2 regions of the Isoptericola sp. NPDC056605 genome follow, and region 1 is predicted to be linked to the other one. Evidence: riboswitches for the same ligand, from Rfam matches in the RefSeq annotation. Region 1 holds a riboswitch; the other holds the start of a gene.
What was found. Region 1 has a riboswitch for S-adenosylmethionine ahead of ACFQ8Y_RS06095 (LLM class flavin-dependent oxidoreductase). Riboswitches for the same ligand answer to the same signal wherever they lie in the genome.
Positions count from the first base shown of each region.

Region 2: another riboswitch for S-adenosylmethionine. It lies ahead of ACFQ8Y_RS13255 (methylenetetrahydrofolate reductase); the one in region 1 lies ahead of ACFQ8Y_RS06095 (LLM class flavin-dependent oxidoreductase).

Region 1 covers NZ_JBHTVT010000004.1:116,988-121,863, reverse strand. Annotated here, with positions in the region: gene ACFQ8Y_RS06105 (LacI family DNA-binding transcriptional regulator) at 1-234, shown strand, start outside; gene ACFQ8Y_RS06100 (GTP pyrophosphokinase family protein) at 269-997, opposite strand; SAM riboswitch class IV at 1,256-1,369, shown strand; gene ACFQ8Y_RS06095 (LLM class flavin-dependent oxidoreductase) at 1,738-2,997, shown strand; gene ACFQ8Y_RS06090 (DUF1684 domain-containing protein) at 3,092-4,024, shown strand; gene ACFQ8Y_RS06085 (amino acid ABC transporter permease) at 4,021-4,876, shown strand, end outside.
Region 2 covers NZ_JBHTVT010000011.1:158,957-163,832, reverse strand. Annotated here, with positions in the region: gene metE (5-methyltetrahydropteroyltriglutamate--homocysteine S-methyltransferase) at 1-1,036, opposite strand, end outside; gene ACFQ8Y_RS13255 (methylenetetrahydrofolate reductase) at 1,062-2,108, opposite strand; SAM riboswitch class I at 2,114-2,220, opposite strand; partial or broken gene ACFQ8Y_RS13250 (HAD-IC family P-type ATPase) at 2,297-2,593, shown strand; gene ACFQ8Y_RS13245 (NADP-dependent oxidoreductase) at 2,610-3,509, opposite strand; gene ACFQ8Y_RS13240 (YbdD/YjiX family protein) at 3,550-3,798, opposite strand; gene ACFQ8Y_RS13235 (carbon starvation CstA family protein) at 3,782-4,876, opposite strand, start outside.

The DNA.
Region 1 (4,876 bases):
TCCTCGCTGCGGGTGCCTGACGACGTCGCGATCATCGGCTACGACGACAACCGCGCCGCGTGGGACTCCGCCGTCCCGCTGTCGACCGTCCGGCAGCCGGGGGAGGCCGTCGGTCGGGAGGCGGTGAAGCTCCTGCTGGAGGAGCTGGTGACGGGCGCCGAGGCCCACCGGCACCGGCTCGTGACGTGCGAGCCGCAGCTCGTGGTGCGCGCGAGCACGGCCGGGCCCGGCTGACCGCCGCGGGGCAGTCGTCGGGCCAGTCGTCGGGTCAGTCGTCGCGGGTGGTGCGCAGCGTCAGCCGCTCCGCCCGAGCCGCGCCCCAGAAGTTGTGGAAGATCTCCTCGGGGCTGAGCAGGGAGTCGCGGCGCTCGACCGGCTCGTCGGCGCCGGCGATCGCCTTGACCTCCTCGTGGATACGTTCCATCGAGCTGTCGAGCGACGCGGCGACGTCCGCGGCGAGCTTGAGGGAGTCGGTGAGGTGGCGCGGCACGTCCCGCTCGTACTTGTAGTAGATCTTGTGCTCCAGGCTGGCCCAGAAGTCCATGGCGATGGTGCGCAGCTGGATCTCGACGATCACGTGCTCCACGCGGTCGGAGAGGTAGACCGGCACCTGCACGATGAGGTGCAGCGACTTGTACCCGTTCGCCTTGGGGTGCGCGATGTAGTCCCGCTCCTCCAGGACGGTGAGGTCGGCCTGGTTCGTGAGCATGTCCCGCACCTTGTAGAGGTCCGAGACGAAGCTGCACGTGACGCGCACGCCGGCGACGTCGAACATCTGCTCGCGCACGCCCTCGGGAGTCAGCGGGATGCCCTTGCGGCGGCACTTGGCGACGATCGACTCGAGCGACTTGAGGCGCGAGCCCACGTGCTCGACGGGGTTGTAGTTCTGCATGTGCCGGAACTCGTCGCGCAGGATCGAGATCTTGGTCATGACCTCGTCGATCCCGAACTTGTACGTCAGCACCAGGCGTCGCAGGTCGTCGACGAGCGCCCTGATCTCGGCGGCGTCGGGGGAGCGGTGCTCCGCGTCGTGTGCGGCGTGCTGCCCTGGGTCGTGCCTCGCGTCCTGGCTCACGCGTCCCACGGTAGACGGGATTCCTGCGTGACCGAGTATCCGATAAATCCGGTCGGATCGGTTCAGTATCCGAGACGTGCGGGGGGAACCGTTGACACCCCCCTGTCGGGCACCTACGTTCCTGCGCACCGGGTCGGACGACCGCGGCGCCGTGAGGCGGCGCGTCCGGCCGTCCCGGGTGGTCACGAGCTCCGACGCGAAGCCCCGGCTGGTCGGACGGCAACCCCCAGCGCGGGTGGGTGCCCCGGGTGAGGACCAGGCCGGCCGTCGCCGACGGTACGGCAACACGCGAACCCCGCCCCGGCGGGGAGCAGGAGAGGACGAGCATGCACCGCGACGCGATCAGCACGCGCCCCCTGTCGTCCCGGACCCGGCACGTGCCGTCCGCCTCGCCGATGTCCATGCCGACGGCCATGTCGATGTCCGTGCCGATGTCCACCCCGGCGTGGTGTCGACGCCGCTGATCGCGGCCTGAGCGTCCGCCGCCTCGCGGCGGACGCCCTCCTCGACGGCCCGGCTCCTGCCGGGCCCGGCCGCAGACGGCCCTCGCCCGCCGCTCCTGGCGGGCCTTCCTCCCCTGCCCTCCCGGCGGCGGTGCGCACCCGCGGGTCCACGACCCGCGCCCGAGCGCGCCCGCCCGCCGCGCCCCGATCGGAGCCGACGTGCCGTACTCCCCGACCACCACGCCCGCGCTGCCCACCACGCCCGGCACCACCCCGTCCCCCCTCGTCGTCGGTGTGGACCTCACGGCGGCCGGCGCCCGCCCCGGCGTCCACCGGGCGCGCGGCATCGTGCAGCCCCGGTCGTTCGACGGCGAGCGCTTCGTCCAGCTCGTGCGCACCGCCGACGACGGTGGCCTCGACCTCGTCACCCTCGACGAGGGCTTCCTGCTGCACCCGGGGCGGCGGCAGGTGACCGGGCGGCTCGACGCCGCCGTCGCCGCCGCGCGGGTGGCGCCGCACACGAGGCGCACCGGGCTGGTCGCCGCCGTCGACACCGCGCACGTGGACCCGGCGCACGTCGCCCAGGCCGTCGCCCGCGTCGACCAGGCGAGCTCCGGCCGGGCCGGGTGGCAGGTCGGCCTCCCCGCCGGCGCCGTCGTGCAGGACGACGCCTGGGCGGCGCAGGCCCGCGGCGTCGCCGCGCAGGTCGTGCGGCACTGGGACGGGCTCGCGACCGGGGCCGCGGGTGACGCCGCCGGCGCCGTCGCCGTGGACGACGAAGGACGCTTCCGCGTGGACCACGACGGCATCCGGTTCGCGGTGCGCCGGCACCGTCCGGCCGAGGGCCAGGCCGCCGACGCCCACCGAGGGGGCGGGACGCGGCAGGGCCGGCCGCCCGTCGTCGTCTCCGTCCGGAGCGAGGCCGCGATCGACCTCGCCGCCCGGACGGCGGACGTCGCCCGCGTGGCCGCCACCGCGCCGGCGCGCGCCATCCACCTGCGCACCCGGCTGCGCGACGCGGCCGAGGCCGCCGGCCGCGACCCCGACACGCTGCGCGTGCTCACCGAGGCCTACGTCGTGCTGGCCGAGGACCGGGCCAGCGCGCAGGCGCGGCTCGAGCTGGTCGAGGCCCTGGAGGGCCCGGAGATCTCCGGCGGGCTGCTGGTGGTGGCGGGGACCCCCGACGACCTCGCCGAGACCATCGTCGACTGGCGGGACGCCGGCGCGTCCGACGGGTTCCTGCTGCGGCCCTCGTCGCTCGGCCCCGACCTGGACGCCCTCGTCGACGGCGTGCTCCCGCGGCTCGTGCGCGACGGCGTGCGGGCGGTGGCGTCCCCGGCGCCGCGCACGCTCCGCGCGACGCTCGGGCTGCCCGACGTCGACCCGGCAGCCACGGCCGTCGCCGCCCCCGCTCCCGCGCACTCCCGGCCGCGGGCCCGCGCGGGCCGCGCCGCCGACCCCCGGCTGGTGCGCGCGTGACCGCCCGACCCGACGCGCGCCGCGTCGCCCCCGCCGCCCGCGTCGTCGGAGCCCACCGCGACGCTGCTCGTCCTCTCGTGACCGGAGGTCCCCGATGACCGTCACCGACGCACCGCGCGTCCGCCTCTCCGACCCTGCCGCCGACCCCGCCGCCGACCCCGCCGCGGAGCGACGCGCGCGCCGGCGGGCCGACCGCGAGCGAGACCTCGCCGCGCCCCACGGCTGGCTGAGCCTGGCCGGCTACCACTGGCTCCCGTCGCGACCGGAGCCGCTGCCCGGCGTGCCCGGGCTGTGGCTGGCGGACGACGCCGGCGCGCACCTGCGTCCGGGGGAGGCGGACGGCCCCCGGGTGCAGGGCCCCGAGGTCGCGGACGGCGCGTACGACGGCGACGTCCCCGAGGGCGGCAGCGTCGTCCTGGGCACGTTCCTGCCCGCCGGGCGCGAGCCCGTCGACGGTGCAGGCGGTGCCGACGGCGCCCGGCAGGACGCCGACGGGGTCGCGGCGGGCGAGACGGCCGCGGTGGCGATCGAGCTGGTGCGGCGCACCGGCCGCCTCGCGATCCGGCTGCGCGACCCGCACGCCCGCACCCGCCTCGACTTCGCCGGGGTGCCGGCCTTCGACCACGACCCGTCGTGGCAGGTGGAGGCGCCCGTCCGGCTCTACGAGACTCCGCGCGACCTGGTGGTCGGTGCCGCCCGCCCCGGCCTGGTGCACCGGCTGCAGGCGGTCGGCGAGCTGGACCTGACCCGTGGCGACCGGACCGTCACCCTCGTGCTCACCGGAGGGCCGGGCGGCGCGCCGACGCTGCTGTTCAGCGACGAGGCCCCCGGCGTCGCGCCCTGGCGGGTGGCGCGCCCCGAGCTCTCCGGGTCCCTGACCCCGGGCGGCGCGGGCGTGGCACGGCTCGACCTGAACGACGCCGTCAACCTCCCGTACGCCTTCAGCGACCACGGCACGTGCCCTGCCCCGCCGCCGGGGAACCACGTACCGTTCGCCGTCACCGCGGGGGAGAGGGCGCCGCGATGACCGCCGTCAGGACCGCGGGCGCACCCGCCCCGGCGCTCCCGTCGCCCGCGCCGGACGCCGGGGACTCCCCGTACTCGCACCTGCGCATCGTCCCCGCCCGTCACCCCGGCCGGTGGGTCGCGACCGCCGGCGTGGCCGTGCTGCTCGCGATGGTCGTCAGCTCGCTGCTCACCAACGACCGGTGGGAGTGGGACGTCGTCGCGCAGTACCTCACCTGGCCCTCGATCCTGTCCGGCGCCTGGGCGACCATCCGGCTCACGGCCGCGGCGTCGGTGGTCGGGTTCGCGCTGGGCACGGTGCTGGCGCTCATGCGCCTGTCGCGCTCGCCCCTGCTCGTCGGGGTCTCGTGGGCGTACACGTGGGTGTTCCGGTCCGTGCCGCTGCTGCTGCAGCTGCTGCTCTGGTACAACCTCGCCTACCTGTACCCGCACCTGAGCCTCGGCGTCCCCTTCGGCCCGGAGTTCCTCTGGTTCGACACCCTCGGCGTCATCGACAAGTTCGGCGCCGCCATCCTGGGCCTGGGGCTCTCGCAGGCCGCGTACTCCGCCGAGATCGTGCGCGCCGGCATCCTCAGCGTCGACCAGGGGCAGCAGGAGGCCGCCGCCTCGCTCGGCATCCCGCGCCGCCGCCAGGTGACCCGCATCGTGCTGCCGCAGGCGATGCGCTCGATCGTCCCGACGGCGGTGAACGAGGTGATCGGGCTGCTCAAGGGCACCTCGATCGTCTACGTCCTGGCGTACGGCGAGCTGTTCTACATCGCGTCCGTCATCTACGGCCGCAACGGCAAGGTCGTGCCGCTGCTCATCGTCGCGGCGATCTGGTACCTGGTCCTCACCACGCTGATCACGATCG
Region 2 (4,876 bases), on a different contig from region 1:
CGAGGCCCCGCAGCGACTCGACCGCGTCGAGCTTGGCGGCCAGGTCGGCCCGCCACACGTTGTGGCCGTCGATCACCCCGGCGACGAGGGTCTTGCCCTCGAGGCCCGGCACCGGCCCGGCGGGCACGGCGCCCTTGACCAGGTCGATCGCGATCGCGTCGACGTCGGTCGCGGCGAGGAGCGCGAGGGCGTCCTCGTGCAGGCCGCCGAACGGCGCCGTCACCAGGATCGCGGGCCGCTCGCCGTCGGCATCATCGGTGGCCGTCGCGAGGTCGGTCGCCAGCGCGCGGTAGGCGGACGCGATCGCCGCGTGCAGGCGCTCGGCGGGCACGTCGAGCGAGTCGGTGACGAGCGCGGGCTCGTCGAGCTGCACCCACGGCACCCCGACCGCTGCCAGCGCGCGCAGCAGGTCGGCGTACGCGGCGACGACGTCGTCGAGCCGGTCGAGCGGGTGGAACCCGTCGCCCGCCTCGTCGGCCGCCTTGGACAGGGCGAGGAACGTCACCGGGCCCACGAGCACGGGGCGCGTGGTGACGCCGGCCTCCTTGGCCTCGGCGTACTCGCGCACGATGCGGTGGTCGGCGAACGAGACCGGCGTCGTCTCGCTGATCTCGGGGACCAGGTAGTGGTAGTTGGTGTCGAACCACTTGGTCATCTCGAGCGGGGCGTCCTCGCCGCGGCCGCGGGCCACGGTGAAGTAGCCGTCGAGCTCGAGCGAGCCGTCCTCGTCGTCGAGCAGGTCGCGGAACCGCTCGGGGACGGCGCCGAGCAGCGCGACGACGTCGAGCACCTGGTCGTAGTAGGAGAACGACCCCGGCACGGAGCCGTCGTCGGGGTTCAGCCCGAGCTCGACGAGGCGGCGGGCGGTCTCGCGGCGCAGCGCGCCGGCCGTGACCTCCAGGTCGACGGCGTCGGTGCGCCCGGCCCAGAACGACTCGACGGCCTTCTTGAGCTCGCGGCGACGCCCGATGCGGGGGTAGCCGAGGATCGTGCCGCCGGGAAATGCCGCGGCGGGGGTGGTGCTGGTGGTGGACATGAGCACTCCAGAGTTCGGGCTCCGCTCAGACGGCGGGAGCCTGGGTCGGGATGCTCGGTACCCACGGCCTTCTGGCCAGGTCCGCGCCGTCCGACGTGACGTCGGCCGGCGCCGGTCCGCCGAGGTGGACACCCTCGAGCAGGTCCAGAGCGGGACGGTACTTGTTGAACGTGTACACGTGGATGCCGGGGGCGCCCGCGTCGAGCACGCGCTGGGCGAGCTCGACGGCGCGCGCGGTCCCGTAGGCGTGCTGCGCCTCCGGGTCCCCCGCGGCGTCGAGCGCGTCCAGCAGGTGCCGGGGCGCGCGGACGCCGGTGAGCTCCTCGACGCGACGGAGCCGGCGCGGCTCGGTCGTGGGCAGCTGCCCCGCGAGGATCGGGATCGTCACCCCGGCCGCGCGGGCCTCGGCGACGAAGTCGGTGTAGGAGTCGGCCTCGTAGAACAGCTGCGTGATGGCGAAGCTCGCCCCCGCGTCCTGCTTCTCCTTGAGGCGCCGGACCTCCTGGGCCCGGGTGGTGCCGGCCTGCACGTTGCCGTCGACGAACGTCGCGACGGCGATCGTCATCGGGCGGGCGGCGCCGCGCAGTGCGGCCCCGGGGTCGGTCGCGCAGCGCCGCGCCTCGACCTCGCGCAGCAGGTGCACGAGCTCGATCGAGGATGCGACGCCGTCGGCGGGCGGCTCCCAGTCAGGCTGGTCCTTCGGCGGGTCGCCGCGCAGGGCGAGGAACGCGCGGGTGCCGGCGTCGAGGAAGTCGTCGATGACGGCGGACACGTCCTCGCGGTGCGCGCCCACGCAGGTCAGGTGCGCCACCGGCAGGACGGGCGTGCCCTCGAGCAGGGTCGCGACGACCTGGCGGGCGGTCGCCCGGTCACCGCCGCCCGCGCCGTACGTCACGGACATGAAGTCCGGTCGTGCGGCGACGAGCCGGCGCGCCGTCTCCCAGAACTTGGGCGCGGCGTCCGGCCGGCGCGGCGGCATGAGCTCGAACGAGACCGTCGGGCGTGCCGGCAGCGCCGGGTGAACTGCCGGCTGAGCTGCCGGGGTGGGCGAAAAGGATGCCTCTGCGACCATGCGTCACTCCATCGATCCTGGCGTGAGCACCTTCGTCCTCGGGAGGCTTCCGTCGGAGAACGGGTTGCTGCGGCGTCGTCGAGCCAGGACTCTCGGCCGCTCTGGATGGCTGTCACGCGATCGTACGCAGCATCCGCGATACGGGCGAGGATGAGACCGCCTGCTGAGACGATCGCGGATGCCGGGCGGGCATCCGCACCGTGATGGTCACCGGCGACAACCCGCTGACCGCCGCGGCCATCGCGGCCGAGGCCGGCGTGGACGACTACCTCGCCGAGGCGACGCCCGAGGACAAGCTGGAGCTCATCCGGCGCGAGCAGGAGGGCGGCAGCCTCGTCGCGATGACCGGGGACGGCACCAACGACGCCCCCGCGCTCGCGCAGGCCGACGTGGGCGTCGCGATGAACTCGGGCACGTCGGCCGCGAAGGAGGCCGGCAACATGGTCGACCTCGACTCCGACCCCACCAAGCTCATCGACGTGGTCGGCGGGAACGCCCTGCTCAGGGCACCAGCACGACCTTGCCGCCGGCTTGGCCGCTCTCGACCAGGGCGTGCGCACGAGGCGCGTCGGCCAGCGGGAGCACCGCGCCGACGGTGGTCACGAGGTCGCCGCGGGCGAGGGCGTCGACGGCCTCGGCGAGCTCTCCGGCGTCGCGCTCGGACCGCCAGCTGGCCTCGACGCCGAGGTCTGCCGCGGCGTCGTCGGCGATGGTGACGATGCGCTCGGTGCCGCCGCGCAGGGTGATCGAGTCGGGCAGCACGCCCGCGCCGGTGGTGTCGAGGACGGCGTCCACGCCGTCGGGGGCGAGGGCGCGGACCCGCTCCACGAGCCCTGCGCCGTAGGTGGTGGGTGTCGCGCCGAGGGCGGCGACGCGCTCCTGGTTCCGCGGCGACGCCGTACCGATCACGCGGGCGCCGCGGCGCACGGCGAGCTGGACGGCCAGCTCGCCCACCGACCCCGAGGCGCCGTGCACGAGCAGCGTCTCGCCGGGCCGGACGTCGAGGAGGCGCAGCACGCGGGTCGCGGTCTCGGCGGCGACGGGGAGCGTGACGGCGTCGGTCGCGGCGAGCCCGGCGGGCACGCGGGCGAAGACCGACGTCCGGGCGAGCTCGGCGTACCCGCCGCCGACGGCGAAGCCCACGACGCGGTCGCCGGGCGCGACGCCGGCCACGCCGTCCCCGACCTGGTCGACGACCCCCGCCACCTCCAGGCCCGGCACGACGGGCGACGTCGGCGGCGGGCCGCCGGTCGTGCCGGCGCGGGACTTCACGTCCCAGCCGTTGACGGCCGCGGCCTCGACGCGCACGCGCACCTGGCCGGGCCCGGCCTGAGGGTCGGGGGCGTCGGCGAGATGCAGCACCTCGGGGCCGCCGTGGGACTCGAACACGATCGCACGCACGCGCCCATCCTGGCCCGGCCGGCACCGTCGCGCGCGCCGCTCAGCAGCAGCGCGAGCCGGGGTTGCGGTCCTGCTCCGCGTAGTGCTCCCGCCAGAACTCGCGCTCGCCCATCGGCGCGCGGCCGGGGTGGGCCGACCGCTCGTGCGCGACGTACGTCGCGTAGGCGTCGTCGCCCATCACCTGGCGCACGTACCAGCGCAGGCTCGCCCACCCCGCCGACGCCGCCCGGGCCAGCGCCCGGGCGACGTCGTGCACCCTGCCGGTGCGGGGCTCAGTGGTGCCCGGCACCGCTGGACTCCCGCAGGCCGGCGTCGGCCCACTCCTTCTCGATCCGCTTCTCGGTCGACGAGGCGAACAGGCCGGCCGGGGCGAACCGGCGCGACGCGACGGGCGCGTCCTCGTGGTTCTCGCCGCCGCCGGTGCGGAACGCCTTGATCGTCACGACCAGCGACGCGAGGATCACGACGATCGACAGCACCACGAACACGATCGACAGGGTGCCCTGCACGAAGGTGTTGCGGACCACGGCCTCCATGGCCGCGACGTCGGGCGCGGTGCCGAACGACGTCTCGCCGGCGGCGAGCGCGTCCTTGAACGCCCGGTGCTGCGCCCAGTACCCCACCGCGGGCACGTCCGAGAAGATCTTCTCGAACGACGCCCAGATGGTGATCAGCGCGGTGAAGGCCAGCGGCAGGGCCACGATCCACAGCCACCGCCAGTACGCGCGGCCCCGCTTCGCGACGATGGCGAGCACGACGGCGAGCGCGATCGCGGCCAGCAGCTGGTTCGCGATGCCGAACAGCGGGAAGAACGTGTTGATGCCGCCGAGGGGGTCGGTGACGCCCAGATACAGGATCGTGCCCCAGCCCGCGACCATGATCGCGGTGCAGACCCACACCCCGGGTCGCCAGCTCATGTCCTTGAACCGCGGTGCCACGTTGCCGATGGTGTCCTGCAGCATGAAGCGGGCCACGCGGGTACCGGCGTCGACCGCGGTGAGGATGAACAGCGCCTCGAACATGATCGCGAAGTGGTACCAGAAGCCCATCATCGCGGTGCCGCCCACCAGCTGGTGCATGATGTGCGCCAGCCCGAGCGCGAGCGTCGGGGCGCCGCCGGTGCGGGACACGATCGACGGCTCGCCCACCTGGGTCGCCAGGGTGCTGAGCATGTCGGGCGTGAGGTTGACGCCGGCGAGGCCGAGCGAGTTCACGAACGCGACCGCGCCCTCGATGGTGCCGCCGGTGGCGGCCGCCGAGGAGTTCATCGCGAAGTACACGCCGCGGTCGATCGAGATCGCGGCGACCAGCGCCATGATCGCGACGAACGACTCCATGAGCATGCCGCCGTAGCCGATGAAGCGCGT